Regions from separate parts of the Peribacillus sp. FSL P2-0133 genome, predicted to be linked through region 1. Evidence: riboswitches for the same ligand, from Rfam matches in the RefSeq annotation. Region 1 holds a riboswitch; each other region holds the start of a gene.
What was found. Region 1 has a riboswitch for lysine ahead of MKY17_RS26140 (amino acid permease). Riboswitches for the same ligand answer to the same signal wherever they lie in the genome.

Region 2: it holds a riboswitch for lysine, as region 1 does, so the genes downstream of both, dapA (4-hydroxy-tetrahydrodipicolinate synthase) here and MKY17_RS26140 (amino acid permease) in region 1, are expected to answer to the same signal.
Region 3: it holds a riboswitch for lysine, as region 1 does, so the genes downstream of both, MKY17_RS20155 (aspartate kinase) here and MKY17_RS26140 (amino acid permease) in region 1, are expected to answer to the same signal.

The regions. Positions count from the first base shown of each region.
Region 1 is NZ_CP150254.1:5,385,549-5,393,357, forward strand. It holds gene MKY17_RS26115 (metal ABC transporter permease) at 1-358, opposite strand, end outside; gene MKY17_RS26120 (metal ABC transporter permease) at 355-1,281, opposite strand; gene MKY17_RS26125 (metal ABC transporter ATP-binding protein) at 1,289-2,044, opposite strand; gene MKY17_RS26130 (zinc ABC transporter substrate-binding protein) at 2,057-2,980, opposite strand; gene MKY17_RS26135 (LacI family DNA-binding transcriptional regulator) at 3,690-4,652, shown strand; lysine riboswitch at 4,905-5,090, shown strand; gene MKY17_RS26140 (amino acid permease) at 5,187-6,638, shown strand; gene MKY17_RS26145 (alpha-glucosidase) at 6,678-7,809, opposite strand, start outside.
Region 2 is NZ_CP150254.1:3,241,238-3,249,046, reverse strand. It holds gene MKY17_RS15455 (ACT domain-containing protein) at 1-204, shown strand, start outside; partial or broken gene MKY17_RS15450 (DNA alkylation repair protein) at 399-688, shown strand; gene MKY17_RS15445 (DMT family transporter) at 868-1,782, opposite strand; gene MKY17_RS15440 (Lrp/AsnC family transcriptional regulator) at 2,036-2,506, shown strand; gene dapA (4-hydroxy-tetrahydrodipicolinate synthase) at 3,190-4,086, opposite strand; lysine riboswitch at 4,221-4,399, opposite strand; gene MKY17_RS15430 (hypothetical protein) at 4,927-5,127, shown strand; gene MKY17_RS15425 (DUF2690 domain-containing protein) at 5,274-5,690, opposite strand; gene MKY17_RS15420 (metallophosphoesterase) at 6,175-7,809, shown strand, end outside.
Region 3 is NZ_CP150254.1:4,184,884-4,192,692, reverse strand. It holds gene trxA (thioredoxin) at 1-1, shown strand, start outside; gene uvrC (excinuclease ABC subunit UvrC) at 105-1,877, shown strand; lysine riboswitch at 1,939-2,115, shown strand; gene MKY17_RS20155 (aspartate kinase) at 2,204-3,436, shown strand; gene MKY17_RS20150 (YslB family protein) at 3,499-3,969, opposite strand; gene MKY17_RS20145 (succinate dehydrogenase cytochrome b558 subunit) at 4,353-4,961, shown strand; gene sdhA (succinate dehydrogenase flavoprotein subunit) at 5,032-6,783, shown strand; gene sdhB (succinate dehydrogenase iron-sulfur subunit) at 6,801-7,574, shown strand.

The DNA.
Region 1 (7,809 bases):
CATAAAGGACATGTTCCAGGTCAAAATCTATTTGTTGCGTATACAAGCTCACGAGTACGATCCCCGTTGCAAAAAGTGAAGTGAATACAATCCCGATCGCTGCGTCAGATTGAACGCCCGACGATTGGAAAAGCTGGATCAAGAATACGGTGAGCAAACCGAGCGCAGCTGCCCCTATCAGCATTGGAACAGAGTCACGAGTCCCGGTTATTAAAAATGCCAATACGATTCCCGGCAAAACGGAATGACTGATGGCATCCCCAATCAACGTCATTTTCCTGACTATCAAAAAGCATCCTAATACACTGCAAGCACTCGCCACCAATGCTCCGACTAAAATAATCCAAAAATCATTCATGATGAGTGGCTCCCTTTCCTTCTATTCTGTTCTAGAGAATATTTCTTTTTCGTCGATACCCTTCTCCATATAGATGAAAGCAGTCCGCGTTTAGGTGCAAAAAGCATGGAAAAGAAAAACCATACCGTCGCGGATAAGACAATTAACGGTCCTGTTGGCAAATCATTGACCGATGTACTGATCAACGTTCCAGACACACCGCTCAACATTCCGAATATACCAGACAGGATGACCATGATATGCAGCCGCTCAGTCCAATACCTCGCAGAAACCGCAGGCGTGATCAGTAAAGATGCCATCAATACGACGCCTACAGCCTGGATACCGATCACCACAGCTGCCACGATCAGCATCATGATGAAATAATCCAGAAAAACAACCGGCAATCCCATCCCCTTAGCAAACCCAGGGTCAAAGGAAAGTAATTTGAACTCTTTAAAAAATACGGTACAAGTGAAAATGAGAATAAAGGAAACCGTCATCATCATATATACATCTGACATGACCATTGACGCCGTCTGCCCAAATAAAAAAGTATCCAATCCACTCTGGTTTCCATACTCACTCTGCTGAATCTGTGTAAGCATGACAATTCCGAAGCCAAAGAAGGAAGATAAGACGATTCCCAAGGCCGCATCCTGCTTGATCTTACTGTATCTCGTTAGCACACTGATCAAGAAGACAGCCACTAAGCCAGCCAGGGCAGCACCTATTAGAAAGTAGGAAGTGGATTTCACTCCAGTTAACATAAAGGCGACACAGATACCGGGTAACGCTGCATGTGCGAGCGTGTCGCCAAGCAAAGACTGCTTTCTGAGGTAGGCAAAGCTGCCGATGACCCCGCTGCTTAATCCGAGGAACATCGTGCCAAGCAATATCCACCTTGTATTTGGATCAGTAATAATATCCAGTATGTTCATCATGTACACCTCATTTTAATAAAAGGCCGGACTTCGTGTCTGATAGTATCGCTAGGCGGCCTCCATATGTTGCCTGTAAGTGTTCGGGAATGAATACTTCCTCCGTCGGACCTATTTTCATCACCTTTTTATTCAATAACATCGTCCAGTCGAAATATTCCTTCACAGTGGATAGATCATGGTGCACAACCAGAACGGTTTTGCCTTTTTCCTTCAATTCCATCAGCAATTGTATGATTGCTTTCTCTGTTGCGGCATCCACCCCTACGAACGGTTCATCCATAAAATAAATATCCGCTTCCTGTGCCAATGCACGGGCCAGGAATATCCGTTGCTGCTGTCCACCTGATAGCTGGCTGATCTGACGGTTAGCGTATTCAGCCATCCCCACCTTTTCCAGGCACTCCATCCCCTTCTGCCTTTCGGACTTACCTGGTCGCTTCAGCCATCCGAGATGACCATATCTGCCCATCATCACGACATCGAGTGCGTTGGTCGGAAAATCCCAATCCACTGACTCCCGTTGTGGTACATAGCCGATACTCTTCCTCATCGATTTATAAGTAGAACCCTTTATTGTGATTTGCCCCGATATTTTGGGGATCAATTCGAGTATCCCCTTTATCAATGTGGACTTCCCTGCTCCATTGGGACCAATGATACCGATTAAATTCCCTTCCGGCACCTCAAATGAGACATCTTCGACAACCGGCTTCTTATGATAAGCAATCGTTAAATTCTCGACCTTCAAAGCTGCTAGATTCATAGTTTCTCCCCCTTATTTCAAAGCACGGACGATTGTGTCGGTATTATGACGGACCATTCCGATATACGTTCCTTCTTCCGTCCCTTTTTCACCCATGGCATCCGAGAACAATTCACCGCCGATTTCCACCTTGTGCCCCTGCTTACCTGCTCCTTGAATGACAGCCTCGATGGCCTTCCTTGGTACACTTGACTCAATGAAAATCGCTTTAATTTTGTTCTCCACAAGATAATTCCGCATGTCCGTCACATCTTTTGATCCATATTCCGATAATGTATTGATCCCTTGGAGACCTCTTACGTCAAGTCCGTAAGACTGACCGTAGTACCCAAAAGCATCATGTGCCGTAACGAGCACCCGTTGATCTTTTGGTATTTTATTAATTTCGTCTTGAACATATTTATCAAGTTCCTCCAATTGCAGGACGTACTCTTCATAATTTTCACGAAACTCTGCTTCATGGTCCGGATCATTGGCAATCAATTCTTTCTTAACTGCCTCCGCCGCAACGATCCAAAGCTTTACATCGAACCATACGTGGGGATCATGTTCCGTTGCACTCACTTTGCGAAGTTGGTTCTCCTTGAAGTCCTCCGTTACGGCAATCGTCGGTTTATCCTTGCTCATCATTTCAAATATATCCGTCATTTTCCCTTCAAGGTGCACACCGTTATAAAAAATCATATCAGCCGAATCCAGTTTCTTAACATCACCCTGCGTCGCTTTATATAGATGGGGGTCGACTCCCGGACCCATTAAACTGGTGACCTCGACATGTTTACCGCCGATATTCTCAACCAAATCTCCAATCATTCCCGTTGTTGCAACGACATTCAACTTACCATTGCCTTTATCACTTTCGACCGTATCATTGCCGCACCCCGTTAAAATCAGCAATGCAGCAAGCACGCTCCCAATAGATTTCAGAAAACCCATCCATATTCCCTCCCTTTTTCATCTTTCTAAAATAGTTTGCCATACGCAAAATTAAGTGTAAATTTTTTACATTGTCGTAAAGGCTAAAAAGTTTCCCGCGCACAACTTATTTTATACTATACACAAATATACAAAAAAAGTGAAACTATTTTTTCAAACATTTCAAAAAAGGACAATGACTTTTACACACAGCAAAAAACTGTCAGGAAGCTCCACTAGGGAGCTTCCTGACAGTCAGTCATTCCGTACATGAAACTAACGCTGAAGTTATATTATATTGTGGGGTCTTAATGGTGAATATAAACTATGGGGGCTATTTCGGGACGGTGTGAAATTCACGAGTAAATGCGCGGATTTTACGAGTAAAGTGCCAAAATTCACGAGTAAATGTGTGAATTTCACGAGTAAAGTGCCAAAATTCACGAGTAAACGCGGATTTCACGCATTCCATGTGCATTGCCACTCATTTTTTCAAGGAAATTGCCAAGTAAGCAAATCCCAATTCGATTCCGCAAAGCACAAAAAGGGTGATTAAAGTTTGGAACATCATGATCTCCTCCTCCTCTAAGACTTAAAACAATCTTAAAGGATGAAACCCATACCAGAACAAGACCTTATTTGAAGAAATCTTCAGCAGCCCCGCACTGTTCTCTTGCCCTGAAATGGGTTTCATACTGTACAATATAAAAAAAGAAAAAACGGTGATACCATGACAAATATTAAAGAAATAGCTCAATGTGCCGGTGTATCTGTCTCAACAGTGTCCCGTGTATTGAATGATCATCCATATGTAAGCCCCGATAAAAGAAAGAGCGTCTTAGAAGCCATCGATCGTTTGAATTATACGAGAAACATAAATGCCATTCATCTTTCTAAAGGTAAAACAAATCTTATCGGCATAATCATCCCCTTCAACAATCACCCATATTACGGGGCAATCGTTAACGGAATCACTAAACAGGCAAATGCAATTGGCTGTCATATCGTCATCTTTCAAACAAACTATGACAGAGAGAAAGAAATCGAGGCTTTTAATATGCTGCAAATGAAGCAGCTCGATGGCATTATCGTTTGTTCAAGGATTTCGGAAATGAAAATCCTTTTGGATTATCAAAAATACGGACCGATTATTTTATGTGAGGATACAGCCCAGGCTGAATTCTCATCCATCAGCATTGATCATTATGCAGCTTTCTCCTGTGCCCTTGAGTACGTGATTGCTAAAGGATATAAGAAAATCGGATACAGCCTCGGCCGTAAAAAGAGCAGAAATAGTTCCCATCGTACAAAGGCCTTTAACGATATCATGAGTAAACATCAACTGATAAACAATAAAGAATGGCTGTTTGAAGGCAGTTATCACATCAAAGACGGTGAACAATTGTTTCAGGAATGGAATTCGATGATAGATAAACCTGAAGCCATCATCATCACGAATGATGACACGGCGGCAGGCTTCATTCTTACCGCTAAGAAATCGGGTATAAGGGTCCCGGAAGATGTGGCCATTCTCGGTTTCAATAATGATAGCCTGAGTGAAATGCTCGACATCACGACCATTTCCTTACCGCTGGAATGGATTGGGAAAATGGCAGTGGACCTATTTGAGAATCCTGAAGTGGTCAAACATGTAAAACTGGACTACGCCCTTATAAAAAGGAGGACCGTTTAGTTATCACATTGCTTTATTTTGGTATATCGTCAATTAAAATCTTCCTTGCCCATCATTCATTAACTAGGAAAAAATAACCACATAAAATAATCATTGCGATATTCATGAGATTATTTTATAATTTTGATATAGTAAAGTTTACTCAATTACTAGCAATCTATTGCGATTGAATGAATTTCATGAGCACTATCGTCCGACGTCACTTACAAGCTGACGCAACGATTTTAGAAAATTGAATACTTCCTCATTTACCGATGAGTTAGAGGCTGCAGCTTATAAAAGTAAAACGGACGAGATTCTGGAAAATTCAAGACTCCGTTTGAAAGGATAAGTTGCCGAAGTTAGGGTATATTCCATGTATATTCTCGCTGGCGGTGTTACCGAACAGGAACACCACTGTCACGTTTTTTCAAAAAAGCGTGGGGAGCTATCTTCGGAAGGATAAACGGGTTTATTATAAACAGCCGTCGATCTTTTTCGACTGCTGTTTTTTTATTTTTCGTTCCCTTCCAATAAAAAGGAGTGTAACATCAATTGTCAAATTCACAATCACCATCAAGCCCTACTGAACTGAAAAGGAGCCTGAAAGCGCGTCATTTAATGATGATTTCATTAGGTGGAACGATTGGAACAGGTTTATTTTTAGCAAGTGGCGGGGCCATTCATTCAGCCGGTCCCGGCGGTGCTTTGGTGGCATACGCGGTCATCGGCATCATGGTTTATTACTTAATGACAAGTCTTGCAGAAATGGCAGCGTTCATGCCAGTGGCCGGTTCGTTCCGTGTCTATGCATCCAAATTCGTCGATCCGTCTTTCGGTTTTGCGATTGGTTGGAACTACTGGTATAACTGGGCAATCACCATTGCCGCTGAATTGGCTGCCGTTGTCTTAATTATGAAGTTCTGGTTCCCGGATAGCCCTTCATTTATCTGGAGTGCCATTGCGTTAATCACTATGTTTCTTATCAATTACATGTCAGTTAAAGGTTTCGGGGAAACAGAGTTCTGGTTTGCCATGATCAAAGTCGTGACAGTCATCATTTTCTTGATCACGGGTGTTCTGATCATTCTCGGAATCATGGGTGGGAAAGACCCAATTGGTTTTTCCAATTTCACAATGGGCGAAGGTCCCTTTAACGGAGGGTTCTTCACGATCCTGGGCGTATTCATGGCTGCCGGCTTTTCATTCCAAGGAACGGAATTGCTTGGAGTGACTGCTGGTGAAAGTGAGGATCCAGAAAAAAATATCCCAAAAGCGATCAGATCCGTTTTCTGGCGCATCATCTTATTCTATATCCTTGCCATTTTTGTAATTGGAATGATCATTCCGTTTACCGATTCACGTTTATTGAGTGAAGATGTTGCCGTAAGTCCATTCACGCTTGTATTTGAACGGGCCGGCCTTGCATTTGCTGCATCCATCATGAACGCGATCATTCTATCATCCGTACTCTCTGCCGGTAACTCTGGCATGTACGCTTCAACCCGTATGCTATGGGACTTGGCACGTGATGGGAAAGCACCGAAATTCCTAGGCAAGTTAGATAAAAGAGGGGTACCCGTGAATGCACTTATCGTGACTTCTTTAGTAGGCTGCGTTGCATTCTTAGCTTCATTTTTCGGTGATGGCGTCGTTTATATCTGGTTATTGAACGCTTCAGGCATGGCGGGATTCGTCACCTGGGTCGGGATTGCGATTGCCCATTATCGGTTCCGCAAAGCTTACGTAGCTCAAGGCCTTGATATGAATGATTTACCATTCCGGGCAAAAGGCTTCCCATTCGGGCCTATATTCGCACTTGTCCTTTGTATTATCATTATCATCGGACAAGGCTATCAAGCTTTCAGCAGCGATGGGATCGACTGGAATTCAATGTTTGTTTCCTACATTGGCTTAATTTTATTTTTCGTCCTTTGGTTCGGCTATAAAATCAAGCATAAAACGAAAATCATTCCCCTAGAGGAATGTGACCTTAAATCAAAATAATACACAAAGGACCTGTTCTAAGGAGAACAGGTCCTTTTTTCATTTCAAATGATAAACACGGCATTCATATGGACGCAGAGGTTTGCTGGAGATTCCTTCTTCCTCCTGCCCATAATTGCCGATCAGCCTTGTGGCTGAATATGCATGCAGTTCTTCAGGCAAAGTATAGGAGGCCTGCTCTTCTCTAAAGTTGCATAGAACCAAAAGCCTTTCATCTTCAAACGATCTCGTGTAGGCAAATATTCGTTCATCATCCGGCCATAGCAGTTCAAAACGGCCATAAACGACGACTTCATGTTTCTTGCGTAATTGGATAAGCTTTTTATAAAAATGAAAAATGGAATTCGGATCATTATAGGCTTTTTCTGCATTAATCACGGGGAAATTGGGATTAACCTTAATCCAAGGCGTCCCTTTCGTGAATCCCGCGTTCCGGGAGTCATTCCACTGAATCGGTGTCCTCGCATTATCCCTGCTGCGGGCGTGGATGGCTGACATCATCCGCTCTTTTGACCAGCCATGTGAATTGACGAGTTCGTCATATGAATTCAATGTTTCGATATCCCGGTAATCATCGATGCTTTCAAATGCAACATTGGTCATGCCCAGCTCTTCCCCTTGATATATATAAGGTGTCCCTTGAAGCATATGAAGACAAGCTGCAAGCATCTTTGCGCTTTCAATACGATACTTTCCATCATTACCAAACCTTGAGACAATCCGGGGCTGATCATGATTGTTCCAGTATAAACTGTTCCAGCCATCCCCCTCCAAACCAGTCTGCCACTTGGAAAGAATTCGCTTTAAATCGGTAAGCTTCCACTTATCATTACTCCATTTCCCTGCTGGTCCGCTCCCCAAATCCATATGTTCGAATTGAAAGACCATATGTAGCTCACCACGATCTTTACCTGTGAACAATTGCGCCTCCTCCGGTGTGACGCCTGGCATCTCCCCAACCGTAATCACGTCATGTCCAGAAAGTGTCCGTTGATTGATTTCCTGCAAAAACTCATGTATGCGCGGGCCATTCAGGAAAAAGGGGCTTCCATCGCCATGCTGTTTCTCATGATGAACGGCTCCATCTGAATAGCTTTGATCTTTCGAAAGGAAGTTGATGACATCCATCCGGAAGCCATCGACACCCTTATCCAGCCACCAAGTCATGATG
Region 2 (7,809 bases), 2.1 Mb from region 1:
CAAAAGGGGGTTATTGCCGAATTATCGGATATTCTTTATCAAAAAGGGTTCAATATAGCCCGAATGGCCAATGAACGTTCCAAAATCAATGGTGAAGCAATAACGGTTTGTGAAATCGACAATATAATTGAAGAAACTCTCTTATCTTTATTAAAAAGAGAGATTCCGATTATTGACGAAATTGTCTTAGTTCAAACTAAGTAGTTTCCTAAAAACTATCCATTAATCTCGCGACCGTATTTTCGCTGATGCAAAAAGCATGGTATGCGATTAAATTCAAAAAGGCATTCGGAATTAATTCGTTCCGAATGCTTTTTGTATATAATCTTAAGGATGGTTGTTTATTTTATATGCTGGTTTATCCATTATGTTCATCAGTTGTGTTATTAGCCTGGGTGAAAGTATGATTGTCAGCGGGCTGGAGTTGTTACAGCTAGCTTTTAGGGAATCGGCTAGATGTTGAATTTTCAGAAAGCAAGATTTCCAATATGCTTGATATTGAGAAAATACGATTCACGATTCTCCTGAACGAACGAAATTCGCTATGAATAATTTTCTATACACCGTGGGGATTTCATATTTGCCACTCCATGAAAAGGCAGTCGAGACTGCAAAGGCAATAGGAACAGTTGAAGTCAAACGGGACAAGAAAAAAAGCAGTTTTCTAAATGCTTACGAAAGTATTTAAAAAGAAGTCGATAAAGGAAGGCTTGGTTTTAAACGAAAAAAGTGCCAATTTTGACATCTTACATATTTTATCCGGAAAGTTTTTGAACAAACGAGCCTGTATCCACCTTGGATCAGGCTTTAATGTATATATAGAAAATTAATCACGAGAGATATTACGTTTATAGACTTTGAAAAAAATCATGCTTGAATCTGCGATTGTCTAGAATTCTTTTTAAAAATCACTTTCGCTTTAAAATGTGAGAACAAATAACAGCCTATAATCACAATACCACTACCAATTCCTTGTACCCACGTCATTTTTTCACCTAATAATAGAAAGGCTAAAATTGCAGTGAAAATAGGATTAAAATTCAAGAAAATACCTGATGTTGTTGTACCTAATTTTTGTACACCAATGTTCCAAAGTACCATACATGCTACTGTTGAGATAACGCCTGTATATAAAATAGATTGGATGAAAGAAGTATTTATATTAGACACTGTAAAATTAGAAAAATTAAACGGAAGAAGGACTATAAGTCCAAATATACCAGAATATAATGTAGACATCATGGGTGTAGTTGTTATCATGGCCCATTTGCTACAAACGGAATATATTCCCCAAACGCATACAGCAGCCATCATATATAAATCACCTGTATTAAATCGCAATGAAAGAAATAGATCAATATTTCCTTTTGAAAGTACAAGTATTACGCCAATAAGCGAAAAAAACATAGAAAACATTTGTAGAATATTAATTCTTTCTTTTAAAAGGAAAAATGAAAAAACAGCAATTGAAATCATGTTTAATGTTGATATTAATCCAACATTAGTGGCGGATGTTTTCTCTAATGCTGCAAATTGTAAAAGATTAAATAGAACCACACCAGTAATTCCCATCAAAAATAAAGGAAGGATTGCAGTTCGAGGGGGAAATATCTTTCTTTCTTTCCACCATACAATTGGCAAAAGACAACTAATAGCAATGATCCACCTTAAACTCGTCAAAGTCATCGGAGAAGCATGACCGACAAGCGATTTTCCTACGACAAAGTTCCCGCCCCATAATAAACTTGTTAAAAGTAATAACGAAAAATAATAATACTGCATATCTTTTTGCTCCTTTTCAGCTTTCACAGTTTAAGTGAAAAAAGATCGAAGCCATTGTGCACAATGACATTTCAATTTTCATAATTAATTACTGCTAATTTTAACATTATAGTTCGTTACTTTATATATTATTTTGTATAATAGAAGAAACTTAAAATAATAATAAAAAATATTACTGATATACAGAATTAAATTAAGTTTTGCTATTGGGATGATACTGTTTTTGGAACAATTGTAAAAGGAGTGACTATAAGTGGAATCTATCGTAAGCAAGGTTCTAGATAATGTTGATATTCAAATTTTAGATTTACTACAAAAGGATGCACAATTAAGCAATACTGAGCTTGCAAAGCGTGTCAAGTTATCTCCACCAGCTATACATTCAAGGATAAAACGTTTGGAAAATGAAGGATTTATTAATGGACAAGTAGCAATTTTAAACCAGGAGAAGCTAGGTTTTGATTTATTATGTTTTATTTTTATGAGTACGAATATACATCAAGCTGAAAAACTGGAAGTTTTGGAGAAGGCATTAGCTTCTATGTCAGAAGTATTAGAGTGCCATTGTTTAACAGGTGAGTATGATTATCTTTTAAAAGTGGCTAACAAAGATCGGAAGGAATTAGAAATATTTATTAGAAAGCTAAATAAACTAGGCATAACAAGAATTCAAACTAGCCTAGCTCTCAGAGAAATTAAATATTCAACAGTTTTACCCATATAGAAAAAAAGTCCCGTTCGTAAAAGTACACTTTTACGAACGTTTTTTGATAGAACAAGAGAGAGAAAAGTAGAAGAAGGAATAAAAAAATGAAGTCCTTAAATTTGGAAACATACAAATCTGCAGCATGGATCAAAATGAAGGACCGCAACTTCAGGCCATGAGAAAAAAGGGGTTGGATAAAAAAACTTGTCAAAAAAAATAGCCTTTGCTAAAAAAGAACATAGGCTATTTATTCATTATCAAGTTATTTGAGTAGATATAAATCCATTTTTAATTTGAACTATAATGTTCGCTCAAAATTTTGAACGTCTTTTGATTTTGTTAAGGAGGATTATAGATTGGATAATAAGGAACGACTCTGTCTTTCAATAATTACATATCAACATCACTAGAAATACTAAGCTTATGATCAATCCCCGATTAAATCATTGCTATAGAAAATTTGAAAAATTTAAAATTCCTACTTGATGCACCATATATTTTTCTTGAAAATGTAAATTCTCCTTTTGCCCTTAATCTTATAAAATCATTATATGCTCAACTAGTTTAAGCACTGAGCCGTGCATCGATTAAAAAGCAGTACACTTCTTTCGGAGTTGCACTGCTTTTTTTAATTTCTCCCGTTTATTATGATTTTTAATCAGAAAATCGGTATTGAAGACTCGCTTAATGAAACATAAAGTTTAATTACTTAACAAAATTGCTTCTGCGTTACTCGGTTGAAGAGCTATTTGTAGTGCACTTTTTTCTTCATAGTTTAAAGGGACCAATGGTAAGCGGACACCTCCAACATTTAACCCCCGCATATTTAATGCTGATTTTACCGGCGCTGGGCTTGGTGCAGCAAATAATGCCTTCATAATTGGAAGAAGGTTACGATGTGCAGTGGCAGCACCATGGACATCACCATTTTTAAAGCTATTGATCATTTCTTGCATTTCATTACCAATTATGTGTGAAGCAACCGAAACAATGCCTGTTCCACCGATGGCTAAAACCGGTAGTGTTAACCCATCATCGCCGCTGTACAATGTAAAATCGCTAGTTGTCTTGCTTATGATTTGTGCCATGGCATCTAAGTCACCACTTGCCTCTTTTACTGCCACAATATTGTTGATTTTTGAGAGGCTAACAATCGTCTCCACTGACATGTTCACAACACTTCGTCCTGGGATATTATAAAGCATTACCGGCAATGATGTTGAATGGGCAATAGCACTAAAGTGCTGAAATAATCCTTCTTGAGACGGCTTGTTATAATATGGGGTAACGAGCATGATTCCGTCGACTCCTGCTGCCTCTGCTTGTTTTGTTAAGCTGATAGAAGCCTTCGTGTTATTTGAGCCAGTTCCAGCTATGACTGGAACTCTTCCATCAACAAATTCTACAACAATTTTGAATAAATCGACTTTCTCTTCTTCAGTTAATGTAGGAGACTCTCCAGTTGTACCAGCTATTACTAATCCATCAGAACCATTAGCAATTAAATAATCTACTAAAGTTCTCGTAGCATTAAAATCAACCTCATCATTATGATTAAACGGGGTAACCATTGCGGTTAAAACTTGGCCAAAATTCATAACTTCACACCCTTTTGTATAATTTTTTAAAAAATTCAGAGGTGGTTTGGGCCATTCAGGAGTAAACGCAAAAAAGCAACAACGAGGATTCGCTGCTGCAGTAGAAACAATATTTATCAAAAAAATGTTTCCGCGCATAAGATAGCCCTCCATATAGTTTCCTATATGACAGTCCTGCATTTATTCAATAGCAGAACCAGCTTCAAGAACATGAGATTCTTTCCGCTTCGGCAAATTCCCCTTTCCACAATAGTCATAGGATCTCATTCTCCTCAAAATGTGTACTAATGGTCTTTGCTCCTCTATCCTCACTTCAAAAAGTATGAAGTAAGAAAATATTTAATTGACTGTAATATAACAAGGAATCCTTATTATTGCAAGGCCAATTTAAAATATTTTTTTAGAATACATGGATAATCAATGAAAATGGATACGGTATAGGGGCTGGATTTTTCTTTTTTAGTATTATGTAATCTCAACATTAATAGTTTTATAAAACAAACTGTATGAAAAGTTTCACTCTTTTATAGTCAGTTTTACAATTGATATATCTTATAGATAATTAGTATTTATCTTATGAATCCTTAGAATAATGATCAAGGTGGGGAGGACAACATGATAAATATAAAACTAACAAAGGAAAGAAAAGATATGAAAATCCGTGACGTTTGGGAAGCAAGAAAACGGATCGCTTCAATTTAAGGAGGACTCCATTGATTCAATTATACTATCATAATAAATTGAAAAGGGATGGCCATTAATGACATCAAGCTAATGTTAACAACCTATCCAAAGATAAAATTATCTTTCGTCCAATAAAAACTGATCAGAAGCAATTGCTTGCACGAGGGAAAAAAACCGGAGGAGTTCGACAGCATTGTAGCTGGCAATTTTACCAGCGAGTATGTTGCTGAAAATGGAAATAAATCCGTAGCCAACAAGATTAAACTTATTGAACTACTTGGTGCTTCCATTCCATTCAGGATTGGAACGAGTACGTATAAACAGCATACGTCGTTCCAAATCCATGAGCTGGAATGATAAAATCCATTAAGATCCGTGGGATTGTTAACAAAGAAAATTGATCAGGCATTGAACTGCGAAATGGACTGTACTAATTAGGAAAACTGAGGAAAGTTGCCCAAAACGCAATTCCACCGAGAAAAGTCGTTAACAGGAAGTTTGCATTAATAACGACCAGTGTTCGCAGAAATAATGAGAGCCCCGCTTGAAGAATAAATACCTGCTTTGGCCAAAGCATTATACGGATCTAAATTCCATAATTGTGCAGTATAACAGGATGTCTGGCCTTTCATTATCCATCCGTTACCACCGGAACTAGCACAACTTGTAAATGCTCTCTTGGTCTTGCCATTAAAACTGTCAACCCAAACATTTGCATAATAATCGTAAGGAGCAGCCGAATAAAACTTTAAGTAACCCCACGCCGTATGACAATACGCACTTCCTTTTAGCTGCACATATCCAATTTTCACACCGTTTTTATAAATATATTCCGTTTCATAAGTGATTGGGCTTTTAGAAGCACAACCTGTCGAATAAGGGTTTGTATTATCGTAGGACAAGGCAAATGCTTTATTCATCGGTCCAATCGCAAAAAACAGTCCAAAGACAAGCGTTATTACCATCACAATATTTAATAATTTTTTTATAATAACCTCTCTCCTTTCCTTCTTCTCGACTTTACCATATGAAAATTGGTATTTCTATGTACTTTGGAATCATTTACCATATATATAAATATTACTATAACCCGGATAACTACGTAGTTAAGGGATAGTTCCCCATTCACATCAAGCAATGGCAATTCATTACTACAAGCGAAAAATTATCTTAAGTTTTCCTCCAGAATCAATTTAAGTGAACGGAGGATTATTGGCCATAGGTATTTTTTGATTTATTAATATTTAAATTACACTGAACTAATATTTTATTAATAATGTAAAGTTACTATTTAAATTGGTAAACCACATAAAAATTTAAAAATGAGGAGGATATTTGTCTTTTTGCAAAATACTTACATAATTAAAGCGGCTAAACGATAAATAGGAGGAATTGATTTTGAAAGTGAAAAATAAATTTGCTGCAATGTTGACAGTTGTAACTGTAGGATTAACAACATCTTTATCAAATGTACAAGCATTCTCGGAATCTTCAAATTCAGATAATAAACGTAAACCGGAGCTCGTTTTTCCTGTAATCAGTGATGTACATATAGATGATGGATCATCTGCTGATATGAACAAGTTTAGAACAGCCATGGATCAATTAAACAAAGCTGCGCCTAAACAGGATGCTTTTGTTGTCGTTGGGGATTTAACGGACTATGGATACGCTACTGAATATGATAAGTTTTTCTCCATTTATAATGAGAAGAAACAAGGGGATGTCCAATCCATGTTTACAATGGGAAACCATGATTATTGGAATGGACTTTCAGTAGAAAAAGCACAAGATCGTTTTCTCGAGAAAACAGGAATGGATTCTCTTTACTATCATAAAAAAGTAAATGGATATGATTTTATTACGTTAAGTCCGGAAAATGGTAATACGCATGGTTTATATTCTGTTAATCAAATTAACTGGCTAGGCGAAAAGTTAGCTGCAGCAGAAAAAGAGAATCCGGACCAACCAATCTTTGTTTTTCTTCATCAACACATTAAAGGCACTGTGTATGGAAGTGACTTATGGGGAACTCAGGAAAATAAAGAACTTTTATATGATACATTAAAGAAACATCCACAGGTTATTACATTTTCAGGCCATTCTCATTATCCACTTGAAGACCCTAGAACGATTCATCAAAAAGACTTTACGTCTGTAGGCACGTCTTCTGTAAGTTATTTGGAATTAGAGCCGGGCAAACTTCAAGGGTTTCATCCTGAAGGATATCGGGATATTAGTCAAGGTATGATTGTAGAAGTTTATAATAATGAAGTTGTCCTTAAAAAACGTGACTTTCATAAAGACGATTGGACAGGAAAACCATGGGTAATCAAAAATCCTTCTAAAAAAAATAACTTTAAATATACAGACGATCGAGATCAGTTACCACCGGTTTTTGCAGTTAAAGACAAGGCTTCGATTGTAAAAGAAAAATCGACACTAAAAAGTTTAAATGTTACATTACCGCAGGCAAAAGATAACATGCTAGTACATTCTTATCACATTACAGCCAAAAACAAGGAAACAGGGGAGTTAGACGCAGACTTTACCGCATTTTCTGAATTCTATATTGATCCTGTTCCAAAGAATTTAGAGTTCCCTGTAGCTGGTCTTAAGCCAGGTACAGATTATGAAATTAAGGTACAAGCACTAGATTCATTTAACAATAGCAGTAAAAAGGTGTTACTGGCTGAAGGCCAGACAAAAGCCCTGGAAATGGTCTCAGCACTAGCTTCTCCTTCTTTAGTAACGGAAGGTGAATCGACTACACTCCAAGTGAAGATGAAAAATTTTGGAAATGGTAGTGTGAAGGGGAAAATTAAAGTTGATGCACCTGAAGGTTGGAGTTTGGAGCACAATGAACTTGATTATGAGCTTTCGGGAACTGAAGAAAAAATGTTGCCAATTAAAGCTACACCTAGTAAGGAAAGTTCCGGATCATCACAATTCACGATTACTGCTTACGAGGGCGGCCAAATAATTGGCTCCAAGAATATAAATGTATTCGTAAACATGTTGCTTGGAGAAAGTTTTGAC
Region 3 (7,809 bases), 1.2 Mb from region 1:
ATAGTAAGATAGCTAAAAAAAGCTTCAAGTCTGCGGACTTGAAGCTTTTTTCGCTATCTTGATATATAATGATTGTAAAAATGGGAGAACAGGAGGCTGAAAGCATGAATCAACAAATAAAGAATAAACTTGCCCTTCTTCCCGATCAACCTGGTTGTTATTTAATGAAAGATCGTCAGGGAACGATCATATATGTAGGCAAAGCGAAGGTGTTGAAAAATCGTGTCCGTTCTTATTTTACGGGATCTCATGATGGAAAAACATTTCGGCTCGTGAATGAGATTGAGGATTTCGAATACATCGTCACCTCTTCCAATATCGAGGCTCTAATTTTAGAGTTGAACTTAATCAAAAAACATGACCCAAAATATAATGTCATGCTAAAGGATGATAAGACGTATCCTTTCATCAAGCTGACTGCGGAACGCCACCCACGTCTAATCATTACGCGAAAAGTAAAAAAAGACAAAGGGAAATATTTCGGTCCTTATCCGAATGCATTTGCTGCTAACGAAACGAAGAAATTGCTCGACCGCATCTATCCCCTAAGAAAATGCAATACTTTACCGGATCGCGTTTGTCTCTACTATCATCTTGGCCAGTGCCTGGCCCCGTGTGTATATGAAGTAGAGGAACAGGAATATAAAAAAATGGTGGATGATATCAACCGGTTCTTGAACGGCGGGCATACTGAAATAAAAAAAGAACTGACTGAAAAAATGCTATTGGCATCAGAAGAGCTCGATTTCGAGAGGGCCAAGGAGTTCCGTGACAAGATTGCCCACATTGATATTACGATGGAGAAGCAAAAAATGATGACGACCGATTTCATCGACAGGGATGTATTTGGCTTTGCCTATGATAAAGGCTGGATGTGCGTTCAGGTATTTTTTGTCCGGCAGGGTAAATTAATAGAAAGGGATGTTTCACTTTTTCCGGTCTACGATGAACCCGAACAGGAACTTCTCACATTCCTAGGTCAGTTTTACGAGATTACGAACCATTTTAAACCAAAGGAAATCTTGCTGCCTGAATCAGTGGATGCCGAAATGGCCGAAGGGCTGCTTGGGGTCAAAACGATTCATCCCAAAAGGGGAGCGAAAAAAGACATGCTTAATTTGGCGAATAAAAATGCCTCCATCGCCCTTCAGGAAAAATTCTCTTTGATTGAGAGGGATGAAGAAAGAACGATCAATGCGGTGGAAAACCTCGGGAACCAACTGGGTATCTACACCCCGCATCGAATTGAAGCTTTCGATAACTCCAATATCCAGGGAAGTGACCCTGTTTCCGCTTTAGTCGTGTTCATTGATGGGAAGCCGGAAAAAAGAGAGTACCGAAAATATAAGATCAAGACGGTCCAGGGACCTGATGATTATGAATCGATGCGTGAAGTGGTCAGAAGAAGGTATTCACGAGTATTGAAAGAAGGGCTGCCGCTTCCGGACTTGATCATCATTGATGGCGGAAAGGGACATGTCGAAGCCGTTCGGGATATTTTGGAAAATGAATTGGGCCTTGATATTCCGCTTTCAGGCCTCATTAAGGATGAAAAGCATAGGACATCGCAATTGATGATCGGAAATCCTCTTGAAATCGTACCTCTTGATTCACGGAGCCAGGAATTTTACCTATTGCAAAGAATTCAGGATGAAGTGCATCGGTTCGCGATTACTTTTCATCGCCAGCTACGCGGGAAAAATGCGGTTCACTCCCAGCTTGATGATATTCCAGGAGTAGGGGAAAAACGAAGGAAGCAATTATTAAGGCATTTTGGATCATTGAAGAAAATCAAAGAGGCAACAGTCGAGGAAATCATGGAAGCTGGTATGCCAAAAGGGGTAGCCGAGGGAATCGTTAGAAAATTACAAGAATAATCTTGCTACCGATGAATCACTATGCTATGATTAAAAGGAATTTTTAACTAGACAACTTAAAAGTGCTGATAGAGGTGCGGAATTCAAGAGTAAAAACCTGGAGAAGTATGAGCTTCCATGAAAGGTTTTGAAAGGGGATGACGCCGAAGGAAGACAAGACTCATACCTTGTTTTCCTGGTCCGACATTTAATAAATGGCGGATTGTCAGGGTTTATACCCTGGAGAGCTATCTCACTGTGTTTACAGTATTAGATATGTGATCACAGCAATGAGATATTTCTCATTGCTTTTTTTATTGCCTAAAAAGTAGAGAGGGTGCATGAGGATGGCATTAATCGTTCAAAAATTCGGCGGAACATCCGTCGGTAGCGTAGAAAAAATCAAAAATGTTGCCAATCGGGTAATCGAGGAAGCGGAGAATGGAAATGAGGTAGTCGTCGTTGTTTCAGCAATGGGAAAAACGACGGACCAATTGGTTTCCATGGCCCGTGATATTTCCGGAACCCCGAGCAAAAGGGAAATGGATATGCTATTGACTACTGGGGAACAGGTAACGATTTCCCTGTTAACGATGGCATTGATTGAAGAAGGACATGAAGCCATTTCGTATACTGGCTGGCAGGCTGGAATGCAAACGGAATCCGTTCATGGGAATGCCCGGATTTTAAACATCGATGCTTCAAGGATTCAAGCTCAGCTTCAAGAGAAGAAAATAGTGGTCGTGGCCGGTTTCCAGGGTAACGATGTAAATGGGGAAATCACTACCTTGGGGCGAGGCGGTTCCGATACGACGGCGGTTGCCATCGCTGCAGCGCTGAATGCGGATAGATGCGATATTTATACGGATGTAACGGGTGTTTTCACAACGGATCCACGCTACATAAAAGGCGCGCGAAAGCTCCAATCCATTTCTTACGATGAAATGCTGGAACTTGCCACCCTGGGGGCGGGCGTCCTTCATCCAAGGGCTGTCGAATATGCAAAAAATTATCAAATTCCGCTTGAAGTCCGTTCAAGCATGGAGAGAGAATCAGGAACGATCATTGAGGAGGAAGCAACTATGGAAGAAAACTTAATTGTACGCGGCATTGCTTTTGAAGACAGTATTACGAGGGTCACAATTTATGGTTTGCCCCAATCACTTGGTGCATTATCCACAATCTTCACGACACTTGCGAAAAACCGGATTAATGTGGACATCATCATTCAAAGCATGACCGCCGAGGATACGACCAATCTATCTTTTTCCACAAAAAGTGAAGATACGGAAGCGGCCTTGATCGTGCTGGAAAATAATAAAGAACGATTGGGATTCGACCGGGTCGAAACGGAGAGCGGGTTGGCCAAAGTGTCCATCGTCGGATCTGGTATGGTATCCAATCCCGGAGTGGCTGCCGAGATGTTTGAAGTGATGGCCAATACAGGCATCCAGGTGAAAATGGTCAGCACATCGGAAATTAAAGTTTCGACTGTCGTCAATGAAAAGGAAATGGTGAAGGCGGTTGAATCTCTTCATGAAGCATTTAAACTTGGTCAGCATGTAAATGTGCTAGCTTAAGTCTCAGGAGTCCAATAAAAAACAGACTTCCGGTAAAAGGGTAAGTCTGTTTTAAGGGCTCATTAGATTGGATCTCTGGGATCCCATTGGATGGTGAATATCACTTTTTTTGCGCGGCGTTTGATTTCTTCCGTTGATTCGCTGAGGAATTTTTTTTGCAGTGAAAACTGCTCGGCAAGGAAACCGGCTTCAAGCTGGAAGTGACAATCAGGGTGTAAATCCAGGCGGCGGCTGATTATTTCACCCGTCAGGGATAATTCCATCTCGTGTTTCGTATATTTCAAGATTTCCAGATTGCCCCATCCAGCGCTTTGGAAAAATTCAATAACTTCCTGATCGCCATTCAATGGGAATTTTCTTGCTAATTGTTTACCTGCCCAATAGAGGATTTGATTAGAATCTTTTCCGAGAATATCGCTCAATAGAACTTCTCTGATTAATTCGTACCCGAAAGCTGGAACTTTGAATTCTTCAGTTTGAATTTCTTCAGTATGAATCTCTTCTTCTATCGCAGCAGCAATATTTTTTTTCATAATTTATCGCCTCTTTCTGTAAATCTATTATAAACGTATTTCTTTTGCAAATTATACTGTTTTTTATTTATTTAAATAACAATTGGAAAAAAATGAGAAATTATTCCGAGATATTAATAGATTAATTAATAATTTCTCCAAAATATATACTTGACAGATAAAAAATAGACAATTTAATCCAAAAAAATCTATTCTGAAAAAGAGATTTCTTGTATCCGTTTTCTTGACGCACATAGAAGTCAGGAGTAAAATGGACATGTCACATAATTGTAAAGGGAGTATAGAGGAGTTTTCTGACTCTATACTATATTTTCACGCGGAGATAAAAGGTAGCCACCAGATTATCTTTGCATGATTTTTCACAAATTAAGGGGGGGCACTTAGTGGCAAAAAATCGTGAGTTTGGGAATCGCAGGCTTCATTCACTACTTGGAGTTATTCCGATCGGGCTGTTCTTGTTGGAACATTTAGTTACCAACTATATGGCAACAAAGGGACCGGAATCATTTAATTCAGCAGCACATTTCTTAGAAAGCATACCGTTTCGTTATTTCTTGGAAATCTTCATCATTTTCTTACCTTTGATTTATCATGCAGTTTACGGGATTTATATCGCGTTTACGGCTAAAAACAATTTGGGTAGATTTGGATTTTTCCGGAATTGGATGTTCTTTTTACAACGTCTAAGCGGAATCATTACGTTGATTTTCCTTGTTTGGCATGTTTGGTCAACTAGAATTCAAGCAGCATTAGGTGCAGAGGTTGACTTTGACATGATGGCAGAGATTTTCTCTAATCCATTTATGATTGCATTTTATTTAGTTGGGGTCATTTCGACAATTTTCCACTTCTCTAATGGATTATGGTCATTTGCAGTGAGCTGGGGTCTGACAGTATCACCAAAATCGCAAAAAATCATGACTTACGTTACTTTGATCGTTTTCGTTCTTCTTTCTTATGTAGGGGTTAGCGCAATTTTCGCTTTCGTATAAGAAGATAGAGTTCATTTATAAGTATTAGGAAAAACATAGCTTGGCTAATGGAAATAAGGGAGTGACAGAATTGGGTAAAGGTAAAATAGTTATCGTTGGTGGAGGTCTAGCTGGATTAATGGCTACGATCAAAGCAGCAGAGCTGGGACAACAGGTTGATTTATTTTCTTTAGTGCCTGTTAAACGCTCTCACTCAGTTTGTGCCCAAGGCGGAATCAACGGGGCAGTAAATACAAAAGGTGAAGGGGATTCTCCATACATCCACTTCGACGATACAGTTTATGGCGGAGATTTCTTGGCTAACCAACCGCCGGTTAAAGCGATGTGCGAAGCAGCACCATCGATCATCCACATGTTTGACCGTATGGGTGTAATGTTCAACCGTACTCCGGAAGGTCTTCTTGATTTCCGTCGTTTCGGTGGTACTCAACATAGCCGTACAGCATTCGCTGGTGCAACAACTGGTCAGCAATTACTTTACGCATTGGACGAGCAGGTTCGCCGTTATGAAGTTGAAGGCCTTGTAACGAAATATGAAGGCTGGGAATTCCTTGGAGCTGTTATCGATGATGAGCAAACAGCACGCGGTATCGTAGCTCAAAACCTGACTTCAATGGAAATCAAATCATTCCCTGGCGACGCAGTCATCATGGCAAGCGGCGGCCCTGGAATCATTTTCGGTAAATCAACTAACTCAATGATCAATACAGGATCAGCAGCTTCCATCGTTTATCAACAAGGTGTAAATTATGCAAATGGTGAGTTCATTCAAATTCACCCGACAGCAATCCCTGGAGATGACAAACTTCGTCTGATGAGTGAATCCGCTCGTGGTGAAGGTGGACGTATCTGGACATATAAAGACGGAAAACCTTGGTATTTCCTTGAAGAAAAATACCCTGCTTATGGTAATCTTGTACCTCGTGATATCGCGACTCGTGAAATCTTCGACGTATGTATGAACATGAAGCTTGGCATAAATGGAGAAAACATGGTTTACCTGGATCTATCACATAAAGATCCTAAATTACTTGATATAAAACTTGGCGGAATCATTGAAATCTACGAGAAATTCATGGGTGAAGATCCTCGTAAAGTTCCAATGAAAATTTTCCCTGCCGTTCACTATTCTATGGGCGGACTTTGGGTGGATTATGACCAAATGACTAACATCAAAGGTTTATTCGCTGCAGGTGAGTGTGATTACTCACAACATGGCGGTAACCGTCTTGGTGCGAACTCACTTCTTTCTGCAATCTATGGTGGTTCAGTCGCTGGACCGAATGCCGTTAATTATATTGAAGGCCTTGATAAAACTTCAGAATCCATTCCTTCTTCATTGTATGAAGGGTACGAAAAACAAGAACAGGAGAAATGGAATGAAGTCATGTCTCTTGATGGTAACGAAAATGCGTACATCCTTCACAAAGAACTTGGTGAGTGGATGACACAGCATGTTACTGTAGTTCGTTACAATGACAAGCTGAAAGAAACGGATAACAAGATTCTTGAGCTGATGGAACGTTACAAGAAAATTAACATCAATGACACGGCAAAATGGAGTAACCAAGGAGCAGCATTCACTAGACAGCTGCAAAACATGATGCAATTGGCTCGTGTAATCACAATTGGTGCGTTAAACCGTGACGAAAGCCGCGGAGCGCATTACAAACCTGATTTCCCGGAACGTAATGATGAGGAATTCATGAAAACTACTATGGCAACATTCAAAGGCTTGGATCAAGCACCTGAATTCCATTATGAAGATATTGATGTATCACTGATCGCACCGCGTAAACGTGACTACACTACGAAACACTAAAGAGGGGGAGCAAAAAAATGGTTGAAACTAAATCTGAGACTAAAACAGTCCGTTTTATAATCACTCGTCAAGATACACCGGATTCAGCTCCTTATGATGAGGAATTCGAATTAGCGTACCGCCCGAATATGAACGTAATTTCCGCTCTAATGGAAATTCGTCGTAATCCAGTAACTGTACAAGGCAAGCACACTACAGCAATCGCATGGGACATGAACTGTCTTGAAGAGGTATGTGGTGCTTGTTCAATGGTTATCAATGGTAAACCAAGACAATCATGTACAGCTCTTATCGATCAATTGGAGCAGCCGGTTCGTCTAGCTCCAATGCGTACATTCCCTGTTGTTCGTGACCTGCAAGTCGATCGCAGCCGTATGTTCGACTCATTGAAAAAGGTAAAAGCATGGATTCCAATCGATGGAACGTACAATCTTGGACCAGGACCTCGTATGCCAGAAAAGAAACGCCAATGGGCTTACGAGTTATCTAAATGTATGACTTGCGGTGTTTGTTTGGAAGCTTGTCCGAACGTAAACAGCAATTCAGACTTCATTGGGCCACAACCATTATCGCAAGTTCGTTTATTCAATGCACATCCAACAGGTGCAATGAACAAAGCTGAACGTTTAAATACGATCATGGGTGACGGAGGACTTGCAAACTGCGGTAACTCGCAAAACTGTGTGCAGTCTTGCCCTAAAGGAATTCCTTTAACGACTTCGATTGCCGCGTTGAACCGTGATACTACGATCCAACAATTCCGTAACTTCTTCGGAAGCGATGAAGTTTAATAATGAACATGAAAGAACCTGTATCATATGATATGGGTTCTTTTTTTTCATTGTTTTACATACGTAGACTTGGTTGGAATCGACATTGTAATAACGATTTAGGATCGAAGTGTAAATGCGGCACCAAGCCAACGGTGAAGGATTTGATTAATGAAGTGAGCTTGATAAAATTAACCTGCTTCCGATAGAAAATCCTTTTCATTATCGCTGTTTTCTTATAAAATGAGTGAATAGT